Regions from separate parts of the Paenibacillus sp. USHLN196 genome, predicted to be linked through region 3. Evidence: riboswitches for the same ligand, from Rfam matches in the RefSeq annotation. Region 3 holds a riboswitch; each other region holds the start of a gene.
The links. Region 3 has a riboswitch for thiamine pyrophosphate ahead of WFI24_RS21435 (ABC transporter substrate-binding protein). Riboswitches for the same ligand answer to the same signal wherever they lie in the genome.
Positions count from the first base shown of each region.

Region 1 (7,746 bases), on a different contig from region 3:
AATTCACGTTACCATTGGCTTCGGTCAACAGATGCACAAGCGGATGCCGAACAACAGCAGCAATGGAACGTACAGGAATGTTCTCACTACGCGCAAGCAAGATTTGGGGTTGGTAGCTTAGAGCCAGATCAATTTTCCCGGCAGCAACAAGTTTGAGCGAATCATTGGTATCCGCAGGCATCTGAATTTCGACATCGAGACCTTGATCTGCAAAGTATCCTTTTTCTTGAGCAACGTAGATGAAGGAATGTACTGCATTCGGGTACCAGTCGAGCATGATGGACAGTTTATCTTTGGTGTCTGAGGCTGGTTCTGTTACAGACGAGTCTTTTTGCTCTGCATTGGTCACCGAATCTGTTGTTGGCGTGTTTTTGCTAGCACCTGTGGTACCACATCCGCTAACGATCAGCAACAGGCTGATGAGCATGATAGGAAGCAGGGAGTATATGCCTTTGTTATTCATAAATGAATTTCCTCATTTCATCGTTTGGATTTGTAAAGCTATTTTTTCTCTCCATGACACCGTATGCTAAATCGTTTCTCCAGCCAAGCAATCAGTGCAAACAAAATGATTCCCAGCAGGGATAACAGCACAATAGCGGCGAACATCGCATCCGTATTCATGTTGCTGGACATGCGGCGGCTGAAGTAGCCGAGCCCTTTACTGCCACCAAGCCATTCGCCTATCGTTGCACCAACCACGCAGTACACCACAGACATCTTTAGCCCCGAGAAAAAAGAAGGGAGTGCCAGTGGAACCTGGAGTTTGCGAAAAATATCCCATTTGCTAGCGCCCATGGTGAGCAGCAGTTCACGCTGCTCCGGATCGCCTTGGCGGAGTCCATCGTAGGTACTGACCACAATGGGGAAGAATGCGATCAGGAACACCACGGCGACTTTACTCCACAGCGTGTAGCCGAACCACAGGATGAATACGGGGGACAAGGCAATCAGCGGTATGGTCTGACTAATCACGATGAAGGGATATAAGGCCTTTTTAATCGATCGGTTCATATGCATGCCTGTCGCCAGCATAATTCCGCTCACTATGGACAAGCCAAAACCAACAGCAACCTCCATAAAGGTAGCAGGCAGATGTAGGGTCAGCAGCAGACGACGATGCTCAACCAGTGAGCCTGCGATGGCTGTGGGTGCGGGAATGATGAAGGAAGGCACCCATCCCATACGTACAATCATTTCCCAGATCGCCAGTAATAAGAGCATGAGCATAATAAACAAACCATATTGGGAAAGCCACTTCGAACACCACGTCCAGACGCTAACCTCAGCTCTATCATTTTGCATGCAATTGTTCCTCCAGTTGTTGCCTCATCTGCACGAGAGCCGGTTCGTAGATCAGGTCCGAATGCCTTGGACGTGGCAAAGGAACCGTCATTTCCAACAGTTGCTGACTTTGACCCCCTGGAGTTAACAGAATGATGCGGTCACTTAACAGCAGGGCTTCTTCAATGTCATGTGTAATAAATAAGAAGGTTTGGCCAAAGCCCTCCCACAGCTCCAACAACCAGCGATGCATTTCGCGTTTGGTTAAGGCGTCGAGCGCACCGAAGGGCTCATCCAGCAACATGAGCTGTCCGCCTGTAAGCAAAGTACGAAGCAGTGCGACCCGCTGCCGCATGCCTCCGGATAACTCATCCGGATAGGAATGTTCATAACCTGACAGGCCGAATCTTGCTAATCCAACCATGATGTCGGCCCGCAGCTTGTCCTTGTCCTGTCGGCCTGGTGCCAGCTCGGCAGGCAGCATGCAGTTCTCCATGACGGTACGCCAGGATAACAGCAGATCTTTCTGCGGCATATAAGCGACTCGTCCGAGCCTTTGTCCTTGCGGTACATCGGCAATGTCGATGGTGCCGACGGTAGGTTCAAGCAAGCCTGCGAGCAGCTTGAAGAGCGTGCTTTTGCCTGATCCGCTGGAGCCGATGAGCGAGACAAATTCTCCTTGTTGAACCTGAAGCGACACATTGGCGAGCACGGGGGAATCCTTTTTTTCGGGAAAAGCGAAGCTTACGTTGTGAATGGTTACATGGTTGTTCATCTGATCCTCACCCCCTTGATGTCAGACTGCTGGAATAACGACGGCATCTTGTACTCCGCAAAAAGAAACAAAAAAGACCCACCCATTTCCGGAGAAATGAGTGGGTCTGTAAGTTAGATCCGCAATTTATCTTCACATATACATGATAAAATTCCGCTTACTAAAAGGCCGCTCCACTTCCCTCCGCTGGTATGATCCAGATCAGGTTCAAAGGGTCCGAATAGTCATATTCGTCTCAGCCGCAGGGCTCCCCTAGTGCAAATGTACAAGATATGCAGTTGTGTATTCAGCATATATCACTTGAACATGAACTGTAAAGAGGCAGCATGATGGAATTCTTGAGGTGGACTTGGAGTCAGAACCTGAGAGTGAGGTTGTAATCATACAAATTTCAGTTGGAAATGATGATTTCATCGACCTGTAATGATTTGTAAAATGAGGATATTGAATAGAACAAGGAGAGGTTCCGATGAGAAATAAAATAAAAGATCCGTTCTGGTCCCATTATGTTGATCTGGTACGGACCGTGGTTGTCCCCTATCAATGGGAGGCACTGAATGATCGCATCGAGGGGGCTGAACCTAGCCGGGCCATTCATAATTTTCGCATTGCTGCGGGTGAAGAAGAGGGTGAGCATTATGGCATGGTATTTCAGGACAGTGATGTGGCCAAGTGGATCGAAGCTGCGTCATACCTGCTTGCAGCCCAACCAGATCCAGAGCTGGAACGCATTGTGGATAGGGTCATCGAGACCATTGCTCAGGCTCAACAAGCTGACGGTTACTTGAATACCTACTTCACACTAAAAGAACCTGGAGCACGCTGGACGAATCTGGCGGAATGCCACGAACTGTACTGTGCAGGTCATATGATTGAAGCGGGTGTCGCTTATTATGAGGCAACGGGTAAGCGTAATCTGCTGGATGTGGTCATTCGTCTGGCCGATCATATTGGGACGGTATTCGGTACAGAACCTGGACAATTGCCTGGATATGATGGGCATCAGGAGATTGAACTGGCCCTATTCAAGCTGTATCAGACCACCGGGAAAGAGGCCTATCTGAATATGAGCCATTATTTTCTTGAGCAGCGGGGGAACAGTCCACATTATTTTGTGCAGGAATGGGAGAAGCGTGGGCGTAGTGTGCATTTTGGAGAGCTGGATATGGTTCACCGTCATAGCTACTCTCAGTCTCACCTTCCGATTCGAGCGCAGGATACAGCGGAAGGCCATGCGGTTCGCTTGGTGTATATGTGTGCTGCAGTGGCAGACGTAGCGGCAGAGACGGGAGATGAGTCGCTGAAAGAAGCATGTGAGCGATTATGGAGCAATACGGTCAACAAGAGAATGTACATTACGGGGAGCATCGGTTCATCTGCCAAAGAGGAAGCATTCACAGGGGATTATGACCTGCCGGGAGACACTGCCTATGCGGAGACCTGTGCGTCGATTGGATTGATTTTCTGGGCAAAACGCATGTTTCAGATCAAGCCGGACAGCAAGTATGCGGACGTATTGGAGCGAGCACTGTACAATACCGTAATTAGCGGCATGTCACTGGATGGACAACGCTTCTTCTATGTGAATCCGCTCGAAGCCGATCCGGAGCTGCTCAAGGTGAATCCGAATTATGCACATGTGCGGACACGTCGGCAGGGATGGTTCGGTTGCGCCTGCTGCCCACCCAATATCGCACGGTTACTGGCTTCATTGGATCAATATGTGTATACCACCGATGAGGCTGCATCCACACTGTATGTGCAATTGTATATCGGTGGCGAAGCAGCATTCACGCTGAATGGTACGGACTTTTCCGTAAATATGAACTCGACCTATACCTCCAACGGAGAAGCGGTTATCCGGATCGAGTCTGTTTCCGGGGAGGAGACAGGATTCACAATGGCATTAAGAAAACCGGATTGGTGTGTATCTCCGGAGTTGTGGATTAACGGAGAAAAGGCAGATGTAGACGACGCTATAATTGAATGCGGTTACATGAAAGTGCAACGATGCTGGCAAGCCGGAGATGAGATCAGGTTACGTTTTCCCATGGAGGTGTTACGCATGAGAGGCCATGACTACATCAGGGATACGTTTGGTAAAGTTGCCATTCAGCGCGGACCCTTTATGTATTGCCTTGAAGAAACGGATAACGGTGCAGGATTATATCGTATTGAATTACCCGCATCAGCGGAATTTGAGGTGAATCATGGGGGAGTGAATCTGTTGGGTGTTCCCGATCTTACCATAGAAGCAAGGCGACTCGTAAGTCATGAGGATGGTGCAGTTCAACTATATCGCAGTGATGTGAGACGGGAGGTTCAACCCGTGACGCTACGATTCGTTCCCTATTTTACATGGGCGAATCGGGAAGAGGGCGAGATGAGTGTCTGGGTTCGAGAGTGGGACGGAGAGGGTCAGCAACAACATGGAAAGGAGGTGATTCACGGGGACTGAAGCAGGTTTGGAATCGGTTGTTGCGAACTCCGTTCAGATAAGACGGAAGAATGAAGAACGGTTATAAGTCGTGTACCAGCCTATGAACGTTAACGATGAATCCATTGAGGAGGCCAAGTTCATGAGGTTTAAAATGATGTTGACCGCAGTGCTATTCCTGGCGGCTGCGCTTGTATTTGCTACGGATCAAACGTATGCCCACGAGTTGTCCACTGACAAGCTCATTCTCCAGACGGGAAGTCATGGCGAAATCTCTTCCATTAAGATCAAGGGCGATGCTTTTCCGACGGAATACGTTATGAATGCAACCGTTGCGCCAGAACAAAATACAGCAGACCACCAGTGGCTCGGTGAACTGATGTTCACGTACAGACTGAATGGTGGGGCGTGGACGAAAGCCTGGACCAATCTGTCGGCAGATGGGCGAACCATCACGAATTCCGGCAATCAGGTGACGGTGACCTATGCGAATGCATCGAATGCTCAAGGTATCCGTAATTTCAAAGTGATCGAGACCTACACCACCCAGACAGATGGCTCCATTCTGTGGAAGATTGAAGTGCAGAATACGAGCGGACAGAAGCTTGAGATTGGTGATCTGGGTCTGCCCTTGCCATTCAATGAACAGTGGACCTATGGTGATGCGATCTATGAGACACGGGTCGTTACACACTCGTTTGTTGGCAACAACAGCTCCTATATTACGGCCAGCCGCCCAAGCGGTATCGGTTCTTATCTGATGCTGATTCCAGATGCAACGACAGGAGCCGGATTCGAGTATCAGGATCGGTGGCGGAATGAGGAGCACCCGGGTAGCAAGTGGGCCTGGAATCCGGCAAATGAAGGCAAATGGATTGAAGGACTCAACGTTTTCTATATCCATTCCAACGTGATCAAATCCACCAACCGGGGATATCTGCCGAATACAAGCCTGGTTCTGGAAGCAGGCCAGTCCAAGACGTACGGATTCAAGTTCCTGGCTATTGCGGATGAACATGCAGCGAAGAATGCACTATATAACGCGGGACTTATTGATGTAACCGTAGTTCCAGGCATGATCGTGCCGACCAACCAGAAAGCGAAGGTGGATCTGCGTACGACCAAGACCATCACCAAAGTGCAGTATGCGAATGGAACGGTTGTGCCGTTAAAGGAAAGCAAGCCTGGCGATCATAAAATCTATGAATTGCAGTTCAGCCAGCTAGGGCCCAATAACGTGACTGTGGAGTATGATGGCGGCAAAAAAACGGTGCTGCAATTCTATGCCATTGATCCAGTCGACAAAGCGTTGCAGGATCATTCGACCTTTATGGTGGATAAAACCCAGTGGAACTTGCCGGGGGATATCCGGGACAAAGTGTTTGATGACTGGATGATGAATACCAAGTCCAAGCGCAATGTGTTCAATGGCTACTGGGGTTGGGGCGATGACTGGGGATTGACACATGGACAGTTTCTGGCTGAAAAGAACACGCTGACACCCGTTGCCCGGGAAATTCGGGCCGTGGATGATTACCTGGAGACAGCGATCTGGACCAATCTGATGAATGGACATCATGAAGATTATCTGATTCACGATTTTCTGATGCCAGAGCCGAATACCACACCAACCTACCGTGGATATGCCTATCCACATGTGTATAACACTTATTTCAGCATGTATAAAATTGCGGATTTATACCCTGATCTCGTTACTTACAAGCATGACAAAGAAACCTATCTGCTGCGCGCTTATAACATTTTCAAAGCCCTCTACGAGGGGCCTGTCGCCTACAACTGGAATACTGGGCTGATGGGAGAATTGACGACTCCCGATATCATTCAGGCTTTGAAAAAAGAAGGGTATGACACGGAGGCCAACGATATCATCACGAAAATGCGAACCAAATACGGGAATTTCAAGAATACGACTTATCCTTATGGCTCTGAATACAGCTATGACAATACGGGTGAGGAAGCCGTATACACGCTGGCGAAGCTGCATTCCGATCAAGTAGCAGAGCAGAGTAGAGCATTGGAGATTATGGGGAAAATCAACCTCAAGACCCGTGCTTCCCGTGGACATATGCCGGTGTGGTATTACTACACGGACCCGGTAACGATTACGGGGGAGAATTGGTTTAACTTCCAGTACACAACCTCTCTGGCTGGATACGCCATGGATGACTGGATTCGGTTCCATGAAGGCAGCAAGCGGGAAGAACAACAGCGCTTGTCCTATGCCGCGAAGATTGCTAACGTAGGGGCCATTAACTCGGGACAGATCAGTGCTGACCCGGACAATTTTGGTGCAGCTTCCTGGACGTATCAGGCCGAGAAAGGAAACTATGGTACGAATGGAACTGGCGGTGGAGCCAATGTACCGTTATTGAATGGTTGGCGCGGGATGACAGGGGAAGCAGACCTGGGCTTGTTCGGTGCATTGCAGACATTAAGTGCAGATATTGCGGTGGACCCGATCTTTGGACTGACAGGGTACGGTGCAGATGTCACGTTTACGAATGGACAATATAACATCACGCCACTGGATGGATTGTTCAAGAGGCTTAATCTGATTACTGAAAAACTGTACATTGAATTGAACAAAGACCAGTATACAGGGGCCAAACTGGCTGTAGCGAAGGATTATGTCTGGCTGGATATGAAGAATCTGACACCAGGCCAGCCACACCAGACGTCCATTACGTTCCAAGGGCTGAAAACAGGCACATATCTGATCAAGGTGGACGGTCAGGTGAAAGGCAAATTCAATGCCTATCAACCGGTGAATACGTTGAAGGTAGATGCAGGTACAGCGGCGTCTTACAATGTGGAGCTTACGCCTACGACGCCGGATGCCAATGCGGCTCCAACGGTAGACGCAGGAACGGATTCTTCCATCACACTGCCGGAGAAGATTCGCCTTCAGGGGATCGTCACCGATGATGGACTGCCGAGTGGTCAGTTAACCTTGGGATGGAGTTTGGTGAATGGACCGGCAGGAGCACAGGTCTCTTTTGCATCGCCAAATTCAGCGTATACGCAGGCAACCGTTTCGGTTGCGGGTGTCTATACATTCCGATTAACGGCTAATGATTCAATATTGTCGGCAAATGACACCGTGCAAGTGACGGTGAACGCCGCACCGCCACTTCCGGAGAAGATGGCACAGTATAATTTTGATGAGAACACAGGCACGGCTGCCGCGGATTCTTCCGGTAGTGGCAACCATGCGACGGCCAAAGGCACA
Region 1 covers NZ_JBBCYH010000002.1:7,759-15,504, forward strand. Annotated here, with positions in the region: gene WFI24_RS03390 (ABC transporter substrate-binding protein) at 1-463, opposite strand, end outside; gene WFI24_RS03395 (ABC transporter permease) at 502-1,305, opposite strand; gene WFI24_RS03400 (ABC transporter ATP-binding protein) at 1,295-2,059, opposite strand; TPP riboswitch at 2,221-2,323, opposite strand; gene WFI24_RS03405 (glycoside hydrolase family 127 protein) at 2,529-4,517, shown strand; gene WFI24_RS03410 (DUF5695 domain-containing protein) at 4,639-7,746, shown strand, end outside.
Region 1: another riboswitch for thiamine pyrophosphate. It lies ahead of WFI24_RS03400 (ABC transporter ATP-binding protein); the one in region 3 lies ahead of WFI24_RS21435 (ABC transporter substrate-binding protein).

Region 2 (7,746 bases), on a different contig from region 3:
GTAATTATCCACGAGAAAGTAGCCCAGACGCTCCACTGGATCGCTGAGTGTCATGCAGATGCCATTATGGTCACGTGTACCCTCTTTGCGACAGTACTAGAGCAGGAAGCCAAACAGGTCCCTGTGCGTGTGATCGGCATAGATGATCCGCTATTGCAGGAGATGCGGCGAGTATCCGGAGAATACATCATCGTTTTCACCAACCCCGCAACCATTGAAGGAACGATGGCACGGGTGAATCAGGCGTTACAGCAAGAGGATGGAAGTGGGCAGCTACACGTTTCCCAGACAGCTCAGACGGAAGCGGTGTGCATCCCGGGGACATTCGAGATGATCATGCGCGGAGATAAGCAAGGATATCTCGAAGCAGTACGTGAAGGATTACAGCAGATTGCTGAGCAGTATCCTGGTAAAAGCGTAATTGCAGCCCAGCTCTCCATGGCTCCTGCAGCCGCACAGGTCGCAACAGACACAGGCATTGAGATCCATAGCCCATTGGCATTGCTTGCGACGTATTTGGAAAAGAATTTGGGGTTAGCTCGTCAATGAACTAGCACATACGGAGGAGCACCAAAATTCAGTGATGCTCTTTAATTCGTTATCGCAGGAATTCGTATAAGATATGGACCACGAACCGTCGCAAAGCTGATTCTGATAAAGGCTGAGTACGTGCAGAATATATACCAGCCATATTCCTAAAGAAAGCCGTTCTTCTCTGCAATAACAGAGAAGAACGGCTTTATCTCTATTACAGACTGCCCAGTTTACGCTGTACTAGCGCCTAGGAGCGTGTCCGATATTCCTCTGCCTTTTCTTGCATACCCGCTGCTACAGCCTCATTCTCGGACAATCCTTTGTCCGCGGCAAAGGCACGGATGTCCTGCGTAATGCGCATGCTACAGAACTTCGGTCCGCACATGGAGCAGAAATGAGCTTCCTTGGCCCCTTCGGCTGGCAGCGTCTCATCATGGTACGAAAGCGCACGTTCCGGGTCCAGCGACAGGTTGAACTGGTCCCGCCAGCGGAACTCGAACCGCGCTTTGGACAATGCGTCATCCCGACGCTGAGCACGTGGATGGCCTTTTGCCAGATCAGCTGCATGGGCTGCAATCTTGTAGGCAATAACCCCTTCTCGTACATCATCCTTATTAGGCAAGCCCAGATGTTCTTTTGGCGTAACGTAACAGAGCATGGATGTGCCGAACCAGCCAATCATGGCCGCCCCAATGGCAGACGTAATGTGATCGTATCCCGGGGCAATATCGGTCGTCAGCGGCCCCAGCGTATAGAACGGTGCTTCCTGACAGATCTCCATCTGCAAGTCCACATTCTCCTTGATCTTGTGCATCGGCACGTGACCCGGGCCTTCAATCATCACCTGCACGTCGTGCTTCCACGCGATCTGTGTCAGTTCTCCAAGCGTCGCGAGTTCCGCCATCTGAGCTTCATCGTTGGCATCGTAGATACTGCCTGGACGAAGTCCATCTCCCAGCGAGAACGCAACATCATACCTTTTCATAATCTCGCAGATTTCTTCAAAATGGGTGTACAAAAAATTCTCCTGATGATGCGCAAGGCACCATGCTGCCATAATGGACCCACCACGAGACACGATGCCTGTCATCCGCTTGGCCGTCATCGGGATATAACGCAGCAGTACACCTGCATGAATCGTAAAGTAGTCCACGCCCTGCTCTGCCTGCTCAATTAGCGTGTCACGGTATAACTCCCAGGTCAGCGCTTCCGCTTCGCCATTCACCTTCTCCAACGCCTGATACAGCGGCACTGTACCGATTGGCACAGGTGAATTGCGGATAATCCATTCCCGGGTGGTATGAATGTCTTTGCCTGTGGACAGATCCATTACGGTATCCGATCCCCAGCGTACCGCCCAGGTCATCTTCTCGACCTCTTCCTCGATGGAAGAAGATACAGCAGAGTTGCCAATGTTGGCATTGATCTTCACATGAAAATGACGACCGATCAACATCGGCTCACTCTCCGGGTGATTGATGTTAGACGGCAGGATGGCTCTTCCACTCGCCAGCTCCTGGCGCACGAATTCCGGCTCCACGCCTTCACGAATGGCGGCAAACTCCATCTCTGCCGTAATGACTCCCTGCCTCGCATAATGCATCTGAGTCACACAGCGTCCGGACTGTGCTCGCAGCGGTTTACCACGCAATCCAGGGTACTCTTCGGCTCCAGCTCTCTTCCCTCCGGGCTTTAGTCCGTTATCCTCGGGTTTTACTGTACGGCCTTGGTAAGCCTCGACATCGCCACGCTCTGTGATCCAGCGGGTACGCAGGGCTGGTAGACCTGCACGGATATCGGCATGAAATCCGGGATCAGTCATGGGGCCGCTCGTATCGTAGACACGCAGCGGTTCGTTATGCTCCACCCCTTGGGGAGTATTCGTGTCATGAAGGGCTATTTCACGTTCAGGAACAGCAATGTCCGGCCGTGAGCCCTGAATGTAGACTTTGCGGCTGCCCGGAAAGGGTTGAACCCGTCCGGCCGCCTCTGTTTTCTTTTCCACCTGCTGACCCGTATGTTCCTGTTCCATTGCTTGTTGTCCCGTTTGATTTCCTGTACTCATGTCGCTTGTCTCCTCCTCATTGTTCGTTCGCTTGGTTTTGGGTTGGCATAGCTCGCTTACGTACCTGTCCCAAATCATGCGCAATGCAGAGAAGAAAGAGCGATCCTACGCCAGACCAGAGGAGACATCATCATGTACAGTTCAAAACAGACCGAAGACTGCCGCAGATCATGGATCTACGCAATTTTCTCTCCTTATCCAAGCCCACTTTCGCAGGTTATTGAAAAAGAGGCCCATGGAGTTCGCGCTATCGCCTGTTCCCTGTATATAAAAAAGCCGGTCCCCGAAGGAACCGACTTTGATGTCCATCACCAATAATGCACCTTCAATCAGCTCCTTAACGGAGCACTGCAAGGTTCACATCATGTGGTGGCTGTGGTCATATCGCCGATTACTTCCCTACGCTGGTATGATCCAGATCAGGTGCAAAGGGTCCGGAATCTCATGCGATTCCGTCTCAGTCCGGACAGTTCGGACTCCCCCAGTAACGTTAACAAGTTGCGGCTTACACAAGCCGCTGTTCATATTCAATGAAGCTGGCCCCGTTGGGCCGTCCATTACAGAGTAGCGCAACCGGAACATAAAAACAACCTTTATATTCCAGATTACTAACTTGATTGGTGACAGACCTTACATCAACATCAGGATAACATGAGCCCCATCTGCGTAGCCGCTTCCTTTAGCACAGGTGCGTATTCGTGCAAAGTCTCCTGCGAAAGTCGGCTGACAGGACCTGAGACCGAGAGCGCAGCTGCAATATTGCCTCTACGATCCATAATCGGCACCGATACCGCCGCAGCTCCCGGCTCACGTTCCTCGTAACTCGTCGCATATCCGTTATCCCGGATGTCTCCCATCTGCGCCAAATACACCGCTGGATCGATAAATACCGGCCATTCAGGCCCATTCATCAGTTCTTCACGGTCCTCGTCCGTCGCAAACGCCATCAAGACTTTGCTGGAAGCCCCGACAGATAGCGGGAGTCTAACGCCGACGGGGGCAACACGGCGAATGGCCTGATCACTTTGTACAGCCTGAATCCGAATCCGTTCACTGCCATCACGCAGGTACAGACTTACGGTCTCTCCCAACCGGTCTCTCAGCCGCTCCATTGCAGGCAGCAGCAAAATCGCCGGATCATCACTGCGTGACATATGGGCTGATAGCTCCCAGATTCGTATGCCAAGTCGGTACTTCTCCGTTGCCGCATCCCGGATGACAAAGCCTCGATCCTCCAGCGTAGCCATCAGGCGATGCACTGTACTTTTGTGCAAACCAATCTGACTGGCAATTTCGGTGAGTCCCAGATCACTGCGCGTGGTAAAACATAATAATATATCCAGCGCCCGTTCTACAGCCCGGACGGTTAACTTACGATCTTCCATGGCATGATGCCCTCCTCATGTTTCATCACATGAAACTTGGTTACATAAATTATATGAGAAACGGTCTCATCTGTAAACCAAAAAGAGTCAAGATCTGAATAGGCCAAGTTATAAATTTTTCCTTTTTATAAGACTAAATCCCCTGTAATTTACTCGCTAAGGGAATGTTACCCATATATCTTAAGAACTATATAACAATTGCGTAACAAATGCCCTCAATCAATTGACTTTGACTATATTGGAACATACGATAAAGATATATTACTTTAAGATATCGCTCTGAAGCAGGTTCTGAAATAGACGTAATTCTCTTTTCATGTCGTTGTTATCTTCAACTGAACTTCAAAGGAGGGGCATTCATGTATCCAACATCCCAGAGCGAAGCCCCGCTGCAAACAAAAGTATCCGATCTGCCCTCTTCGTTATCACCGAGGCTGATTCGATTCAAACATATTATCGTAGCGTTGCTGCTCTCCGTTGTATTTTTCCTGCTGTTTTGTTTTATTGCACTGCATGGTTATATCGCATGGGTATTATCCAATCCAACAGTAGCGCCTGTCTTCTCGAATCCGATGCAGGCCAAGAACATGAAGTACGAAGACATCACATTTCCGGCAGCAGATGGCAGCCGGACGATGCAGGGATGGTATATCCCTGCTGACAACACTGCGAGCAAAACGATCATCTTCAGTCACGGGTATGGTGCCAACCGCGAAGAAACATGGGTACCTATGTACGATCTGGCCCACTATGCCCATCAACTCGGGTTCAACGTGGTGATGTTCGATTACGGTTTTGCCTCCCAAGTAAACAAAGCTGTAGCCACAGGTGGCAAAGCTGAGTCACAGCAGTTGCTCGGTGCAATCCAGTTTGCCAAGCAGCGTGGTGCGCAGGAATTGGTTGTCTGGGGCTTCTCGATGGGTGCCGGTACAGCGTTACAAACCGGACTTATTACGAAGGAAGTCGATGCGATGATTCTGGACAGTGCGTTCCTGCTTGAGCCGGATACGCTGTACCACAACATTCACAACCAGATTGACCTCCCGCGTCAACCGACACTGGAGATTATGAAACTGTTGTTCCCCGTTCTGAATGGAACCGGATTACAGCAGATTCCGTATCAGGAAGTTAAAAAAGAGGACTATCCGTTTCCGATCTTCTTTATCCACGGTACGGAGGACGAGAAGGCACCTTACCCGATTGCAGAGCAACTCGCCGCCAACCAAACCAATCCGTACTCGGATGAATGGATTGTCCAGGACGCGCATCATGAACTTATTTTCCGGGAACACCCGAAGGAATATCTTCGCCGTGTCTCTACGTTCCTGAGTCATGTTACGAAGACAAGCAGTGACGATGTGCAGAACACGAATAATGGAGAATGACCGTATTTTAACAATTGAGTTTCTCGTTGATCCTTGAGCCCTTCGGGGCTCTTTTTTTGTGTACATAGGACAACAGGCCAGCGGAATATACTCTTGGGACGCATTAAGCGACGGTATGAGCATGCAATGGAATTCATCTGAAGGAGGTCCACCAGATATGAACTGGTATGGATATGGTCACCTGCTGCCTCTGCGGACATTGGAGGAAATGCGTTTCTGGAAAGAGCAGGAGAAAGAACATACGCTAGTCATTCGTGCACTGGTCCCTGAACTGGAGCCCCCATACGTTAAGCTCCTGGAGGAATGGGAGGCTACTTTTGAGCACAGTGAGAGAGTAGCGAATCAGCTATTAAAGCAACTATTACCGGGAACCCATCCACCCGCGCCCTACATGATTGGTTGTGTTGATCAACTCGTATCGGCTGCCCGCCAGCAATCCAGGGAGTTCATCAAACAGCTATATGTTCTTCTGGAGCAAAGCGCTGCTGTTCATGCTGTTCCGCTTGCCAAAGCACTCATTTTGCATGTTATCCGCGAATCGGAGTATTTTCTGGGTGTACTGGATACACTCGGTCAACCTGGCATCTTGCGAGAAACGGATTCCGAGCCGTCACTTTTGCTGGAAAATGCGTTGCATGCCTCAGGACCGGGAAGTGTCCATCGCCAAGCTTCAGAGGCTCCAACTTCTCCAGAGGGGAATGTAAATGCACCTGCTGCTTCAGCTCAGATCCAATCCGCAGCAGTTCAGCCTTCACCCAGCGGAAGTGCTGCGAGCCAGCCTGTCTCTACCTCACCTCCAGTAAAAGAAAAGCCAGTTCCCATTGGTGGGCACACACTGCCACCACTTCCCTATGCGTACAATGCGCTGGAGCCGCATATTGATGAGCTGACGATGCGTATCCATCACGATAAACACCATCAATCCTACGTGGATGGACTGAATGTAGCGGAGAAGAAGCTGGCTGAGTCGCGGAAAAAGAATAACTTTGAACTCATCAAGCACTGGGAACGTGAACTAGCCTTCAATGGGGCAGGCCACTACCTGCATACGATCTTCTGGACGATTATGAATCCTGCTGGCGGCGGCAAACCTTCCGGCATGCTCGCTGAGCAGATCAAACGGGATTTCGGCAGCTACGAAGCATTCAAGAACCAATTCACGGAAGCCGCGAACAAAGTAGAAGGCAGTGGCTGGGCGATGCTTGTCTGGAGTCCGCGAGCACACCGTCTGGAGATTTTGCAGGCAGAGAAACACCAGAACCTGTCCCAGTCCGACATCGTTCCACTCCTGCCCCTGGATGTCTGGGAACACGCCTACTATCTGAAGCATCAGAACGAACGTAAAAAGTATATCGAGGACTGGTGGAATGTCGTCTACTGGCCGGCTGTGGCCGAACGTTACGAAACGGCACGCAAGTTGTTGTGGCCACCTTACTGAGATCGGGATAAGAATGTATGTAAAAAAGAGATATCCTTCAGGCGAATGACTGAAAGATATCTCTTCTAAATTTCATACAAAAAAGCAAGTCTCCTGCAAAAGAGACTTGCTTGTATTTTGAGAGACTTCCTATTGCAAAGTGCTCACTTAAGAAGCACAGCCCTCGCACGCCACATAGTTGTCGCCAACCTGTTTGCTAATGGCGATCAGATCGCCCAACTTGATATCAGCTTCATCTGTAAACTCCAGATCGGCAATACGCGCAACGATTAGTGCAGCAGCCTCTTCCTTGCTTGTTGCCATTTGGCTGAACTCAGACTTTTCGCCTGTAGATACAACCTCATATAAGTACGTATATCTCAACGTTTCCATCCTAACACTCTCCTTCCGAAATCACATCATATCATCTCTATTACCCAATTCCAAGTCCAAGTAAAAAGAACTTAATCATAGCGCAGTTTCATCTGCTCAGCTGTCAATCGCACCTCTTCAATGCCGACGTTTAACACGCGGCTTGTTTCCGCCTTGGGATAGCGATCGCGCAGTGTCCGAACCAATGAGGCAGTATATGCCGCCGCAGAAGGCACACCTGCCAATTCTTTCAGACTGGCCATCGTGCCCGGCTGAACATCAGGATATCCTTCACTCGCCCCACCCGCTGCGTGCTGATAGAATTTACGTACGTCTGCTGCCAATTGATCTCCCTGGCCTTCCACGATGATAAAAGCAGTAATGATATACGCCTTGGCTTGCCTGCGCTGGGCAATACCACAGAATTTCAGCCCACCTACACTGACATCATAATCCCCCGGGCAAAAAGCACCCTGCACTTCGCCTGTCTGCACCTGATTCGACCACGGCGCTAGCGACTCGGCAATAATCGAAGCCATCTCCCGGAAATCATCATGAATATTAATGGCATGCCCGGGATTAGGCAGA
Region 2 covers NZ_JBBCYH010000018.1:57,870-65,615, forward strand. Annotated here, with positions in the region: gene WFI24_RS29740 (aspartate/glutamate racemase family protein) at 1-549, shown strand, start outside; gene thiC (phosphomethylpyrimidine synthase ThiC) at 782-2,566, opposite strand; gene WFI24_RS29750 (hypothetical protein) at 2,732-2,917, shown strand; TPP riboswitch at 2,979-3,092, opposite strand; gene WFI24_RS29755 (IclR family transcriptional regulator) at 3,241-3,984, opposite strand; gene WFI24_RS29760 (alpha/beta hydrolase) at 4,344-5,369, shown strand; gene WFI24_RS29765 (Fe-Mn family superoxide dismutase) at 5,527-6,807, shown strand; gene WFI24_RS29770 (hypothetical protein) at 6,955-7,179, opposite strand; gene WFI24_RS29775 (lipoate--protein ligase family protein) at 7,251-7,746, opposite strand, start outside.
Region 2: another riboswitch for thiamine pyrophosphate. It lies ahead of thiC (phosphomethylpyrimidine synthase ThiC); the one in region 3 lies ahead of WFI24_RS21435 (ABC transporter substrate-binding protein).

Region 3 (7,746 bases):
GGAGATGAGCGATATTGTGCAGCTTGAAATTACACTTCGTACACATCGCACAGCTACCGTATTTCGTTTTCTGGACCCCGTCTGGACTCGAGTTAAGGAACTTCTGCAAGAAGGAAAAGACCAGGGATTGTTTCAGATTGAGTCCGTAACTTATGCGATGCTTCAGGTGATGGGTGTGGCCTTGGCACACAAACGGGCCAAGAATTCACGGTTTGGCTTTGAATATCAGGATATGAATACAGACGAACTCGCTGAGCAGACAATTGAGTTCGTACTTCGAGGATTGGGAGTGAACAGCCATGAATGAAACCATTGAGTTAATGATGAAACACCGCTCTGTACGCAAATTCAAGCCAGACCCGGTGAGTGATGAGCAGCTTGCAGCCATCGTAGCAGCGGGTCAGATGGCTTCTTCTTCAAGTAGTGTACAAGCCTATACCGTCATTGCTGTGACTGACATAGAGCAGAAATCCAAGCTGGCTGAATTGGCAGGCAATCAGGCCTACGTCAATGAATGTCCGGTGTTTCTCGTATGGTGTGCTGATCTGTATCGGCTGAGTGATGCTGCGAAACGTCATCTTCCTGAAAAGGAATCGTATGCTGATTCAACAGAGAATTTCATGGTAGCCACGATTGATGCTGCTCTGGCTTCCCAGAATGCCGCTCTTGCAGCGGAGTCACTAGGATTCGGAATCGTATATATCGGCGGGCTTCGTACCCGGATTGAGGAAGTAGCTGAGTTATTGGAATTGCCGGAAGGAGTATATCCGGTGTATGGCATGTGCATTGGTGTTGCAGATCAGGAAACGGGAATTCGGCCGCGTCTGCCGCTGGATGCAGTCCTGCATCATAATCGTTATAATGCCGAGCAGAGCATCAAAGGTGTTGAGCTGTATGATGAGACAACGACGGCGTACATGAAAGAACGGACTAACGGTGAACGAACGACCCCATGGTCCGAACTGATGGCGAAGCGCCTGACTGAGCCGACAAGGTTGCAAGTGAGACCGTTCCTGGAAGGCAAAGGATTCTTGAAGCGTTAGTTCTATATGTAAATTAGAAGTCAGTCGGGTAGCGAAGCCGACTGGCTTCTTTGTGCTGAACTGTAATGTGTTGTGCTGTGCTGGCAGGACAAGCGAGTGTACTTGATGTTACCTGATTGTACTCAAGTTAAGCCATAGAAACGCTTTGTGTTCTGATAAAAGAGCCGGGCGGCCCGCTCGGTTCCCATGCCAGTGATTTCACTCCATGCCTGGATGACCTGTCTGGTCATGGCAGGGTGTGTCATTCGTCCCTGAAATGGTCCTTCGAAGGGCCAAGGTCCGTCGGTCTCGGCCATCACTTGTTCTGATGGATATTGCCGGGCGAGTTCACGAATCTCTTCTTCATACACAATATCCGGCGTGAAGGAAATGAAATAACCGTTGTCCGCCATGCGCCTTATGGTTTCGCGAGAACCCTTGAACCAGTGGAAATGGGCGCGTCGGAACTGATTTTGCTCCAGCAAATCACAGACGATATCCGCATCTTCGTATACCGCATGAAGGACAAGTGGTTTGTTGTGCTTTTTGGCGAGCTGGATGAAACGTTCAAGCAACTCGATATACCCGCTCTGATCGAAGCGCTGCCCTGCCTGCTCCGCTTCCTGACGGTTGTAATAGGGGAGGCCAACTTCTCCTATGGCTGTAGCTTGTCCAATATGCTTCTCGATCCATTGGAAGAACAGGTCCATTTCTACAACGGACGGCAGTTCCTGTTCTGGATGGAAACCGAAGGCTGGATAGATGTTACGTGGATGTTGTTTTGCAAGCTCCAGATTGGCCTGGGAAGAAGCGAGATTCATGGACACGGCGATGACTGCCTCGACTTGTTGAGACGGGAAAGATAGCAGCATCTCGCGTTGTTCGTCAGGGGTATACTGATCGAAGTGAATATGAGCATCAATTAATGGTGCAAAAGCTTGAGAATGCACGAGGGAATTCCTCCTTGTGGTCATTTATATTCTAACTATGTTACGCAGAATTTCTTGTGGTGGATCACCCATTAAAGGAAAATAATAACTTAAAAACCCGCGCTATTATGATAGGCGGGCTTTCTGCTGTTCTTCTCGCATCCACTGTGCAATCTGCCGTTTACGCTCCAGAAAAGCGGATTCCTCCGTAATTTCTTCTCGTCTTGGGCGATCAAAAGGAACATGTACCTCGTGCAACACCGTTGCAGGTCGGTTGGATAATACATAGACCCGATCCGCTAGCAGCAATGCTTCTTCGATATTATGGGTGATGAACAGCACCGAGCGGCGGTTCTGTTCCCAGATATCGAGCAGCCAGCGCTGCATGTCACTGCGGGTCAGTGCATCCAGCGCGCTGAAAGGTTCGTCAAGCAGCATGAGTTCCTGCGGACTGAGCAGGGCGCGCAAAAATGCAACACGCTGCTGCATTCCGCCCGACAGCATATGAGGATAGGCCTGCTCGAACCCGGCAAGACCCACGCTGCTTAACCACTTTCGAGCCTCTGCAAGTGCTTCGGCCCGAGGTGGAGCACTTGAAGCTACTTCACCAGCAAGCAGTACATTATCTTCAATGGTACGCCACGGGAAAAGGGCGGGCTGTTGCGGCATATAACTAATCTTGCCACGCTGTCCCGTTACATTCTGACCGTTCATAAGTACTTGGCCTTCCTGTGGCTTAAGCAGACCGCCGATGATATGGAACAGGGTGCTTTTGCCACAGCCGGATGGACCAACGATAGCAACAAACTCGCCTTGCTCCACAGTCAGGGACAGGCCGTTCAGAACCGGTAGCTTGCTGCGCCGTTCACGGAATGATGCATGAACATTAACAACGTCCAGTGCAGGTGGAACCGGAGCAGGAGTCGTGTTGGCAGGTCGATCAGGCGTAGCCGAGTTAAACTTTTCACCGTGCGTTGGCTCTATTACACTTGCTCCTCGTCCAGGCTGGACTTGTTCATCCTGTTGCCGATTCATATGGTCATCACTTCCTAATATACAGATTACTTCTTTACTATCGCTTCTGTGGCCGCCAGCGCACGAGCAGCTTCTCCAGCAGGGCAATGAATAGGAAGAGCAGCAAGCTGAGCGCGACAATAATCATGATCGCCACGAATAAGCGGTCCGTACGATAAGCCGACTTTTGCAGCATCATATAATAACCAATACCCTTGTCTGCACCAATCCATTCGGCGATGATGGCACCCATCACGCTATAGGTAGCGGCGATTTTGACACCGGAGAACACGGATGGCAGCGCATGGGGGAGCTCCAGCTTCCAGAAGATATGATGACGTTTCGCACCAGCCATGCGCATATAGTTCATCATGGCCGCGTCAGTACGGGTCAAGCCGTCCATAGCCGCCACCGCAACGGGGAAGAAACAGACCAGGATGATCGTAATCAGCTTGGGCAACAGTCCGAATCCGAACCAGATTAACAGGAGCGGCGCGAGTGCGATGGTCGGGATATTTTGACTAAGAATAAGTAAAGGGTACAGGGCTGACTTGAGAAAAGGGACCAAATGCAGCATCATCGCAATCAGTAATCCGACCGCTGTGCCAGCCGCGAATCCAATCAGCGTTAACTGAATAGTTGCGGAAGCGTGCATGCCAAGCCGTTCGGCCTGAGTTGCCGCTTCGCGGGCGATGTCGGACGGTGCAGGCAGCATCCATTTCTCAATATGGAAGAGGGAGACGGCTCCCTGCCATATCGCTATAAAGAGAATAACCGCCACAATGGGCGGCCATACACTTTTGAAATAGGCATGCATTAGCGATACTTCTCCGTCAGGGTATCCATGCTGAAGCCAGTAGGGCTATGGGCGATTTTGATCTGGGAGATGATGCTTGGACTGCCAGCCTCCACAAGTACCTCGTGCATTTTACGGACAACCTCCAGCAGTTCCTCCAATTCACCTTCCATCGTTGTGTCGAGTGCGTTCACCTGATATTTCAGGCCGGATTGCTGAATAACTTCAATGGCGCGATCTACGTAAGGATAAGAGTTCTCGCCATTTGGCGTTTTGGGAATAACTTGAATGCTAAGCAGTGTGCTTGCCATGATAGATCACGGCTCCTTTCGTGATAAATTGCATGAATTGAACCAGGTTTACACTTATCACTCCGATTGCAGTACCCTCTTCCGATCGCTGTTATCCCCAGATTTCTTGAATCCATTTTCAATGGGGAAATCCGGAGATAAAGGCGAACACTTTGTTTCTTCAGATGGGTTCTGCACTCTTCGTTCTTGTGTAAAAAAGTTAAACTTAAGCAATTTTTATTGGGGTAAAAACTCGTTTGTATATGCCTTGCTCACATCGATCTGTTCATCCAGCAGTTTTTTGCTAAACATCCAGTCGGTGTAATTCTGCCACACTTCCTGTTTTTGTTCTCCCCAGCGTGGGGCGTCATCTGTGTACTTTGGACTAAGCCATTTCTGGCTTGCCAGTACGAGGTCTTTATCCAGATCCGGTACGGCCTTGATCAGAATGTTGGCTGCGTCTTCGGGATGATCAATCGCATATTGATACCCTTCTGAGGTGGCTTTCAGGAATGCTTTCACCAACTCAGGGTCGTTTTGGATCGTTTGCTCGTTGGTTACGAGGACAGGCGTGTAGTAATCTAATGCTTCTGAATAATCCTTCACATATAACATGTTGATCGGTTCCCCGCGCAGTTCGGCTTCAATACCCGTCCAGGCGTAGAAAATCCACGCAAAATCAATATCCCGTTTTACTGCGGTGAAAAAGTCAGCGTCACCCATGTTAATGTTTTTCACTTTCGATACATCGGCTCCGTCGCCTTCCATAATGGATTGCATCACGGCTTCTTCCACAGGGGAACCCCAACCGCCATAGGTTTTACCTTCAAAATCTTTCGGTGATTTGATATTCCGATCCGCCGGAGCAGCGAACCCGGATGTATTATGCTGAATAACTGCTGCGATGGAGACCAATGGAACACCCTGTGTGCGGGCTTGAGTTACACTCTCCTGATAACTTACGCCAAAAGGCACTTCATTGGAGGCAACCATTGTATCTGCGCCACCGGCACCTGGTTGTACAATCTCCACGTTCAAGCCTTCGGCCTTGTAAAAACCTTGATCTACAGCCGCATACAGGCCGGTATGATTCGTATTTGGTGTCCAATCGAGCACCACTTTAATATCTTTGAGGGCGGCAGTGTCACCTTCGTTGCTGCTTTCCGTATTTGTGTTGCCGTTCTGCCCAGCTGGGGCAGCTTCTTTGCCACCACATGCGGCTACAGTCACCATAAGCACGCACAAGAGCAACAATCCCATCGTTTTACGCCATTTCATTTGTGGTTCTCTCCTTCGGTATGTCCGGCCGATTGGCACGGGGTACTCCTTGGCTTCATATCCAATCATCTTGCATAAATCGACAGATTTATACCAGTTGAGATCTGGATAACGTCACTTTTTTAGCTCTCTGGCTATATAAAAGAACATTAAAAAAGCGCCCCGTATTCCGGGACGCGTGCAGGCGTTAGAGAGGTGGCGTTCAGCCATAGGGCTGTGCCATTTCGATATACTCCGATTCCTACGCTGGCATGATCCAGATCAGGTCTAAGGGTTAGTATCTTGGTGGGATACACTCTCAGCCGGCCAATTCCGACTCCCCTGGGAAACTATGAAGTTACGGGCATTACTAGGTGTAATTATAGGCCAGCGGGTGGAACGTGTCCAGTCAGGAACTGGATGGGGACACGTATGAACTTATCAAACAGGTCGTTATACATATGTATATCAGCCTGTTTAGATGTGTTATTTTCAATAATTATCGTGGCGAATCATATAAGGCAATCTGGCTGAGTGCAAAAGCATCGGATAGTGGGCCATAGCCTAAGTGCTGAAGATCTGGAAGGCTCCCCACAAATACTTGGATCAAATCCGATGTTTGATATCTCGTCGCATCAGGGCTACTTTCCCTATTTCAGCGATCAGCTTTTGATCGTTTGACCTTGCCCGGAGACGCTAGCTTCATTTAAACAACATAATTTAGATACAAAAGGAGATAGTACTGCTATACAAATAATTACTTTTTACATAAAAATGGGGGCGTACTGAATGATCCTTAAAACCATATTCGCAATTATTCTGTCCTATTGTGTCTACGTTTTTTTCACAGCTTACCTTTTATTTTTAGTTCCGTCTCCATCTACTATTGAAAATACGGATATGCAAAAATTGTTAACAGCAGGAAGTACGACAGATCGCGTACTGCTCTTGGAGGACGGCTTTCAATCCGGTCAGGTGAGAATCCAGACCATTCGAGAGGCGAAAACAAGCATCGACCTGGCTTATTACTCCATCCAAAAAGGAAAAACATCTCAACTCTTTTTTGCTGCTTTATTCGATGCGGCTGATCGGGGTGTTCATGTTCGAATCATTTTAGACGGGATTTTTCACAACATGCGCGGAGAATTGCGTGATATTCCAGATGCCATTGCAGCTCACCCCAATGTGGAGTTAAGGTATTATGAACCACTCAACATAGTTATGCCATGGACATGGCATAACCGTCTGCATGACAAGATCTTTCTTGTCGACAACACATATGGCATCATTGGCGGCCAAAATATTGGTGATAGATACATGGCATTGCAACCCAAAAAAGACTATGTATTCGATCGGGATGTCCTTGTTTACAATCCAAACCATAATAAAAACAGCACGGTTGTTGAAATGAAAAAATATATAGATCGGTTATGGGAACATCCATTCACCAAACCAGAAAAACATGCCAAACGTCAGCATCATACAAAGGGGTTACAAGAGCTGGCTCAGCTGGCTGAGTTATATAAAAAAGCTCAGGCTGAGAGCGATCCTTTTGTTAAAGTGTTGCCGAAGGAATGGGCTCAAGGGGCTCTTCGTTCCGACCACGTCGCTTTCATTCACAATCCAATCCAGAGGCTGTATAAAGACCCGACCATGTGGAGAGCATTTGTTCATTTCGCCAATCAAGCAAAGTCGAAAGTGTACCTTCAGACGCCATATGCCATTCCTACCAAGAAAATGAAGAAAGCCGTACATCTGTCGATGAATCCAAAAGCAGAATGGGTCATGTTAACCAATTCAATCCAGCAGACCCCTAACCCTTTGGCTTTCGCGGGATACTTAAGCTCTAAGAAACGGTTGCTTGATACCAATCTGGCCATTTATGAATACCAAGGCCCTTATTCCATACACGGCAAATCATTTGTCATGGATGATTACCTCAGCATGGTTGGTTCGTATAACCTTGATCCCAGATCCGCCTTTCTAAATACCGAATCTGCTGTGGTCATTTCTGGTTCTGCATTCGCCAACGAACTAACAGAAGCTATGGATATCAAACGTACACTTAGTACACGTGTGAATAAAGGTGAGCAACTAGCAGAATCTACGAATCAGAAAGGCTCTGTTTTCAAACGAATGGCAATCACAGCTTTATCCAAACTGTCTTTTCTCTGGAGATTTCTGTTGTAGGAAAGAACCAGCTATTAGATATAGCTACTTCCATAAATTTTAATTTGGAAAAATCAGATTTGTTCACAGAATGTTCACTTATGTGGAGGGTTTCCTCATCTCTATAATTACGAAGGTAAACAGAGAGGATGAGAGAATTGCCAACAAGCAAGAAGGAACAAATTATTTTCGGATTAATGATGTGTACAGGAATGGTTGTCGTCATGATGACATTCAATTTATGGCACAGTGGGTTACTCGGTAAGATG
Region 3 covers NZ_JBBCYH010000009.1:107,059-114,804, forward strand. Annotated here, with positions in the region: gene WFI24_RS21405 (TetR family transcriptional regulator) at 1-307, shown strand, start outside; gene nfsA (oxygen-insensitive NADPH nitroreductase) at 300-1,043, shown strand; gene WFI24_RS21415 (TatD family hydrolase) at 1,166-1,996, opposite strand; gene WFI24_RS21420 (ABC transporter ATP-binding protein) at 2,078-2,986, opposite strand; gene WFI24_RS21425 (ABC transporter permease) at 3,024-3,782, opposite strand; gene WFI24_RS21430 (thiamine-binding protein) at 3,782-4,072, opposite strand; gene WFI24_RS21435 (ABC transporter substrate-binding protein) at 4,289-5,329, opposite strand; TPP riboswitch at 5,550-5,662, opposite strand; gene WFI24_RS21440 (phospholipase D-like domain-containing protein) at 6,098-7,498, shown strand; gene WFI24_RS21445 (hypothetical protein) at 7,627-7,746, shown strand, end outside.

Region 4 (7,746 bases), on a different contig from region 3:
AAGGTACAAGGAAAGCAAGGAACGTCGATTTACAGGACTGTCATCCTAGACGTCTACTATAAGGCAGAAATTTGCTGAAATGTACTAATCCTTGTGAGAGTAGAGGCACGACCAATGAAGTGGCTGTAATGGCTACGGAGGAACAGCCTCAAGTCTTTTTAGATAATAAACAATTTTTCCGAAAAGTGAATTGCACCGATCAGGTAGGAACGTGGGGAATCACCGTAAGGAGGTGAAGCCACAGTGCAAACTCTTCGATACTGGGACTACTACGACATGACGAGTACTTTTACTGATTTACACGAAAAAGCACTAGGAAGAAAAAAGTTCGATAATTTATACGGGCTAATAAACTCACATCAGAACATCCTCCTAGCTTTTCGAACAATTAAATCAAACAAAGGCTCACTTACACCAGGAACAGATGGCAAAACCATAGAGAATATAAAGACACTAACAGAAGAAGAGATTGTGAGCCACGTAAGAAACAAGCTTTTGAATTATCAACCCAAAAAGGTTAGGCGAGTCCTTATACCAAAACCTAATGGAAAGAAAAGACCGTTAGGCATTCCATGCATAGTTGACAGAATCATTCAGCAATGTTTTAAACAAATTATTGAACCAATTGCGGAAGCTTACTTCTATAAACATAGTTACGGGTTTAGACCGGTAAGATCAACACACAACGCTCTAGCGAGAGTACAACATCTTATAAACACAACCAATCTCCATTATGTCGTTGATGTTGATATTCAAGGATTCTTCGATAATGTGAACCACACATTGCTTTTGAAACAACTATGGAATATGGGTATTAGGGATAAAAGAGTACTTCGAATCATCAGCAAAATGCTTAAAGCTGAAATTGAAGATGAAGGGATACCGTTGAAAGGCACACCACAAGGTGGAATCTTATCTCCTCTCCTGTCAAATGTAGTATTAAATGACTTGGATCAGTGGGTTGCAGGACAATGGACAAACTTCGAAACTCAATACGCCTATGCAGGAGACTATCACAGGATCAGAGCACTCAAGAAAACCAATCTTAAAGAAGGATATATTGTGCGATACGCCGATGATTTTAAAATTCTTTGTCGGGATTGGAAATCAGCTCAGAAGTGGTATCACGCTGTAAGACTCTATCTTAGAGACCGCCTTAAACTAGACATCTCACCCGAAAAATCACAGATTGTAAACCTCAGGAAACGTAAATCTGATTTCCTGGGATTCACAATATGGGCTGAGAAAAAAGGAAAAAGAAGAGTCGCCTATACGGGTATAAATGAAAAGAAGAGAGCAGAAATCAAGAAGCAAGCAAGAGAGCGCATTAAGAATCTGCACAAAGCACCAATTACTCAAAACGCTCTTCTCTTCAATAGCTTTGTACTTGGTTTACACAATTACTTTTCACGTGCAACACATGTTAGTGTAGAGTTCTCACGACTTGCCTTTGATCTGAAAGCATTCACATACAATCGTCTCAAAGTTATTGGTAAATACCAATATCCTGATAATGCCCCGCCAACCTTCAAGAAGTTCTACAGGAACAGATATAGAACCTTTAAGGTCGCAGGTGTATATCTCTTTCCGTTCAGAGATGTAAAAACGGTTAACAACCTATGCTTTCAGCAGACGTTAAATCCGTATACATCAGAAGGAAGAAAGAGACTTCATAGGGATTTAAAGACGGATATTAGATATGAACTAATTAAACTAATGCAGTCAAACATACCAAACCGTAGCATTGAATACCTGGATAACAGACTGAGTAGATATAGTATGCAGGGTGGCAAATGCGAGATATCTGGCATTTTACTAACTGCTGATTACGTGCATTGCCATCATCTTTTGCCAATCCATTTAGGTGGGACAGACGATTTTAGCAATCTACGTATTCTACACAAAGATATCCATAAACTTGTTCATGCTACAAAATCAGAGACGATTGTCAAACTCATGTCGCCGTTTGGATTTTCAGACTCTACGATTCAGAAAATCAACCTGTACCGAAAAATGAGTAACTTGGAACCTATTGTAATAAAAATCTAAAAAGATGGAGCGCCGTGTGCGATGAAAGTCGCACGCACGGTGTGGAGAAGGGGAAAAGGCGGTGATTATATCAAATCCTTACCTATTTCTATTGAGCTATCCATTGTATTTGTGCTGATCTTCTTCCCGCTCTTCTGGATCATCTCACTCTATACCCAAGATGCCGAAGAGGCTCAATATCTTGGTCAACGATACAGATCTGCACTTCAAACCGCAGTCATGGATGCAGGTGCAGTGATGCATCAGAATGAGAAACAAAATGATGAAGCAGGTTATGATTCAACCAAGTTTGTTAAAGCGGACAAAGAGCTTGCCTTGTTAACATTTACTCAGACGATGGCTTTGAATATGGGGATTCAGGATGATCCCGCAGCTATTCGAAGTATGTTTAATTACATTCCGGCCTTGGTTATCCTAGATTACGACGGCTATTATATGTTTTCCACAGAAATAGAGATGACAGGTAACCGCGAAGATTCTTTTCGGCAAGTATGGAGTCCCAAGAAACCTTATACATATTCAGATTCAAACGGTAGCAGTATTAACTTCACACTGGACGACTACGTATATGCCTACGATGCAAGTGCAGGAAAATGGATAGAGGGATTTCAAAAAGAACTGGCTTCTAGCACTCAGATTCCTTTGCTTCAGGATGCCGATGTATTTGAGCAGGTTAGACGAACCAGAATTGTAACCACTGTGCAGGATGATCTGGCTAATGTGATTAACCGTCATAATGAGTTTGCCAGAAAGAATGGTATTTCCTATACGTTTACGATGCCCCTGATTTCACAGGAGGATTGGTATAACTCCATTAATGATACAGGGATCATGGCTTTTATCCAGGGAATAGCCGTGGGGGATCAGAAGATCAACAATTATGCGATTGGTGGAGGCAGACTCGTGAAGAAAACGGCCATCGTAGGTGGGGTAGATCCTTCAACGGGTATCAAGTACTATTACCCCTCCACATGTGGTAATGGTTACCGTGCCGAAGAAGTGTTCACAGATGCAAAACAAGCAGCTGCACAAGGCTATTTTGAGTATAACTGCTCAAATCGTTAGAAGAGCCTGCATGACAAAATCATGGAAGTGGTTCCTGAACTGTTTACATTACTTTCAGAAAAGAAGGGACCTGTGCTAGAATAGGGTTTCGGAACAATATCAAAAGTAATGTCTAATAGATAGGAGCAACCTCATCTTATGAGTTTATTGTCAGTAGAAAACGTGAGTCACAATTTTGGAGATCGCACGTTATTTAAAAATGTATCGTTTCGCTTACTCGCCGGAGAGCGCGTAGGACTTGTTGGTGCCAATGGCGTGGGTAAATCCACACTAATGAACATCCTTACAGGTAAATTGCTTAAAGACAGTGGAAAAGTGGAATGGACACCTAAGGTCCGTTATGGATATTTGGATCAGCACACGAAGCTTACGCCAGGCAAAACCATTCGTGACGTGCTTAAGGATGCATTTCTTCCGTTACTTGAATTGGAAAAAGAAATGATGAATATTACGGACCAGATGGCAGATGCAGACCCAGATAAGCTGGAGCAGTTGCTCGAAGAGATGGGCGATATTCAGGAACAATTGGAGCAGGGCGACTTCTATCTGATTGACGTAAAAGTGGAAGAGATGGCCAATGGTCTTGGTTTGTCCGCGATTGGTCTTGATCGGGATGTTGCTGCTCTAAGTGGTGGACAACGTACCAAGGTGCTTCTTGCCAAGCTTCTGCTTGAGAAACCTACAGCTCTTTTGCTGGATGAGCCGACCAACTATCTCGACGTAGAGCATATTGAATGGCTGTCACGATACCTGAAGGACTACCCGCACGCTTTTCTTCTAATCTCCCATGATACGGAATTCATGAATGAAGTCGTGAATGTCATTTATCATTTGGAATTTGCCAAATTAACGCGATATGCAGCGAACTATAACAAGTTCCTGGAGATGGCGGATATGAATAAAGCCCAACATATTGATGCGTACGAGAAGCAGCAAGAATACATCAAGAAGCAGGAAGATTTCATTCAGCGGAACAAAGCACGTGCTTCCACCTCAGGTCGAGCGAAGAGCCGGGAGAAGCAGCTGGATAGGATTGAGCGTATTGATCGTCCAGATGAAGCGGCTAAACCAACGTTCAAATTCAAGGATGCCCGAGCGAGCAGCAAAACGGTCTTTGAGGGTATCGATTTTGAAATCGGGTATACGTATCCTTTGCTGCCTAAAATGACGATGACGATTGAACGTGGCGAAAAAATTGCCATCGTAGGCTGTAATGGTGTGGGTAAATCGACACTGCTGAAAACCATTCTGGGCAAGATATCTCCACTCAGTGGAAAGACCTTTTTGGGAGATTATCTTGAAACAGCCTATTTTGAGCAGGAAGTTCGTGCTGGGAATATCACACCAATTGAGGATGTCTGGAATGAGTTCTCACATTTAACACAGAATGAAGTCCGGGGGCATCTCGCTCGCTGTGGATTAAAAAATGAGCATATTACCCGTCCGCTTAACATGCTGAGTGGTGGAGAACAAGCCAAGGTTCGTTTGTGCAAGCTCTTGATGCGTGAGAGCAACTGGATTCTGTTCGATGAGCCGACGAACCATCTGGATGTCACAGCAAAAGCCGAGTTGCAGCGTGCCTTGCAAGAATTCAAGGGAACAGTGTTGTTGGTATCTCATGAACCTGATTTCTATGAGGGTTGGGTTACCAAAACATGGAATGTCGAAGAATGGTCTGAGAAGAACTAGACGATTCAGGGAACGTTTAATAGAATTGAACGGTGACAAAAAAAACCGTCTATGGTAACATAAACTACAACTTCATATGAACACTAGGGGGGCCGCACGATGCGGCTGAGATGGAAGAATGCGATTCCGGACCCTTTGCACCTGATCTGGATCATACCAGCGTAGGGAAGTGGCGCGCGCGTTCAGTAAATGACCTGAGCAAACGGAAATTCGAAGGAATTTCAACTGTCTGCTTAGCGAATTGAAACATGCAGTTCCTTGTATAAGTTATGGGTATAAGTTCCATAGCTGTTTTGTACGAAATGAACTGTATGCATCAGTCAGTCATCTGCTCCGATCATTAATACGCAGCCACTCCCCTACGGGAGTGGCTTTTTTGTATTTTCATAGCATTCACGCATGGAAGGAGATGAACAGTACGGTAATTTCTCATGAACATGTACACGGATCATTTGAACTGCATGTTGTATCTACGGGGGCTGGGGATCAAGCCTCTTTTGTGAAAGCAGCAAAGGACGTCTGGCCGTGGGTGGACTATATTCACATACGAGAGAAACAACTCACATGGCAAGAAAAAATCGGTTGGGCTGAAAGTTTGCGAAGTGTGGGAATCCCGTCTTGTCGTATCGTTATCAATGGATCAGAACTGTCCTCACAGAATGAAGGCTATGGCGGTGTGCATTGGGGGCAAGAGGCTATGCCTAAGTATAACACTGCTGTCATAAGCAATATGCAGCGACTTCGTCTGGGTGTATCTGTTCATTCAATCGATGAGGCAAAAATCGCTGAAGAACGGGGAGCCGATTACCTTTTCTTCGGGCATGTCTATGCAACCAATAGTAAGCCTGACCTTGACCCAAGAGGATTGCATGCTCTTGCTGAAGTGTGCTCTGGTGTCTCCGTTCCTGTCATTGCGATTGGGGGCATTGAACCGGCGAATATTCGCGCGATCCGCTCAACGGGAGCACAAGGAGTTGCCGTGATCTCGTACTTATGGGGGAACGATTCACCGGATCGAGCTGCTGCATCATTAAGACAGGCTATCGTTAATACAGAAAGTCTGCGGCGCTGAATCAAGGAGATGAGATGATGAAAGAGAACATAACGGGTCAGAACAGAAATCAGTTCAGTCATCAACTGAAGTCCGAACCGGAATCAACAAGTAAAAGTATTACGTATAGATCGGATAAGATTCATGCCGAAACCATTATTGTAGGTGGAGGCGTCATAGGTTGTGCCATTGCATATGAGCTTGCCTCTCGTGGACAAGATGTACTGTTGGTAGAGCGTTCAGCAATCGCGGGAGGAACTTCGTGCGCCGCGGCTGGAATGCTGGCAGCAGACAGTGAAGATTTTGCTCATCCTTTGATGGCTAAGCTTGCCAGGCAGAGCAGGCAGTTACTTCATGAGCAACAGGTGCTAATGGCTACCCTTAGTGGGTTAGAGGTTGGTCTGCAGCGCCAAGGATTTCTGACCCCTTTTCGTTCATACAGTGAAGTGAGCAGCTATAAGAACAATCGAAATTCAGCTCTGCCTGCTGATGAGGTATGGTGGGATCGTTACACTGTGCAACAGGAGGCATCATGGCTTAACAGAGAGACGTATGGAGCCTACTACAGGCCTTGCGAGAGTGAGATTCTTCCTGTCCATCTAACAAAGGCATACGCCGCATCAGCTCAAGCAATGGGAGCGCTGGTGATGGAAGGGATACAGGATATACGCGTGCGAGCAAACGAACATGGTGTACAGGGGATCACCACATCGATCGGTGAGATGACATGCAAACATGTCATTATAGCGGCTGGATTACAGAGTGAAGAATTGATGAGACATGTAAATCTGAGCTTGCCTGTTTGGTCGGTAAAAGGAGAAATAGCCGCCGTTCAGTTCTCAGCTGAACATGCAGGGTACAGACCTGACAGAACGGTGTATGCCGAAGACATCTATATTGTTCCGAAAGCCAATGGAGAAGTTTGGCTTGGGGCAACCAGTCTGCCTGGCAGAACGGATCTGAACGTTTCAGTTCAGAGTGTACAGAAGCTGCTAACAGCAGCTACCTATTGGGTACCTGGAATGAAAGAAGCTCGATTTTTGCGAGCATGGGCAGGCGTAAGACCAGCCACTCCGGATGGACTGCCTTATATAGGTGCTTGCGAGAGTGTTCCCGGTTTGTTCGCCGCCTTTGGGCATTATCGCAATGGTATTTTGCTCAGTGCAATAACAGGCAGACTAATGGCTGAATTGCTTGAGGGCAATAGCTCAGAAGAACTCGGGATCGAGGAGCTGAGTCCTGAGCGATTGAACAGAAAGGGAGTGGTGCAGTGAACATCATAGTAAACGGTCAACGGATGGAGATTGAAGACGGATTGAATCGTGTGGACAAACTGCTTAAATCTTTTGATCTGCAAGTCAAGACTGTAGTTGTTGAGCTGAATAGGCATATTTTAACACGTGAGTATCATGAAACGACGGCATTAAGAGAAGGCGATCGAATCGAGATTGTACATTTTGTAGGAGGCGGTTGATGATGTTGAATATTGGTAAATATACGTTTGAGTCCAGATTGTTGCTCGGAACAGGCAAATTTTCTGATCTTGAAGTGCAAAGCCAGGCTGTGGAAGCATCTGAGACGGAGATTCTAACCTTTGCTGTTCGTCGTCTGAATCTGGAGGAGCGTAACCAGAAGCATTTCCTAGATACGTTGGATCTCGATAAATACACTCTTCTGCCAAATACAGCTGGAGCTTCCACTGCGGAAGAAGCGGTGCGAATTGCCGAGCTTGCACGAGCATCTGGACTTTGTGATATGATTAAAGTTGAAGTTATCGGAGATGGAATGACGTTGCTCCCAGATCCAATTGAAACGTACAAGGCTTGCGAAATTTTGCTTGAAAAGGGCTTCACTGTATTGCCTTATATTTCGGATGATGTCATTCTGGCCAA
Region 4 covers NZ_JBBCYH010000001.1:706,973-714,718, reverse strand. Annotated here, with positions in the region: gene ltrA (group II intron reverse transcriptase/maturase) at 244-2,049, shown strand; gene WFI24_RS03065 (hypothetical protein) at 2,071-3,114, shown strand; gene WFI24_RS03060 (ABC-F family ATP-binding cassette domain-containing protein) at 3,253-4,803, shown strand; TPP riboswitch at 4,879-4,988, shown strand; gene WFI24_RS03055 (thiamine phosphate synthase) at 5,180-5,875, shown strand; gene thiO (glycine oxidase ThiO) at 5,890-7,128, shown strand; gene thiS (sulfur carrier protein ThiS) at 7,125-7,328, shown strand; gene WFI24_RS03040 (thiazole synthase) at 7,331-7,746, shown strand, end outside.
Region 4: another riboswitch for thiamine pyrophosphate. It lies ahead of WFI24_RS03055 (thiamine phosphate synthase); the one in region 3 lies ahead of WFI24_RS21435 (ABC transporter substrate-binding protein).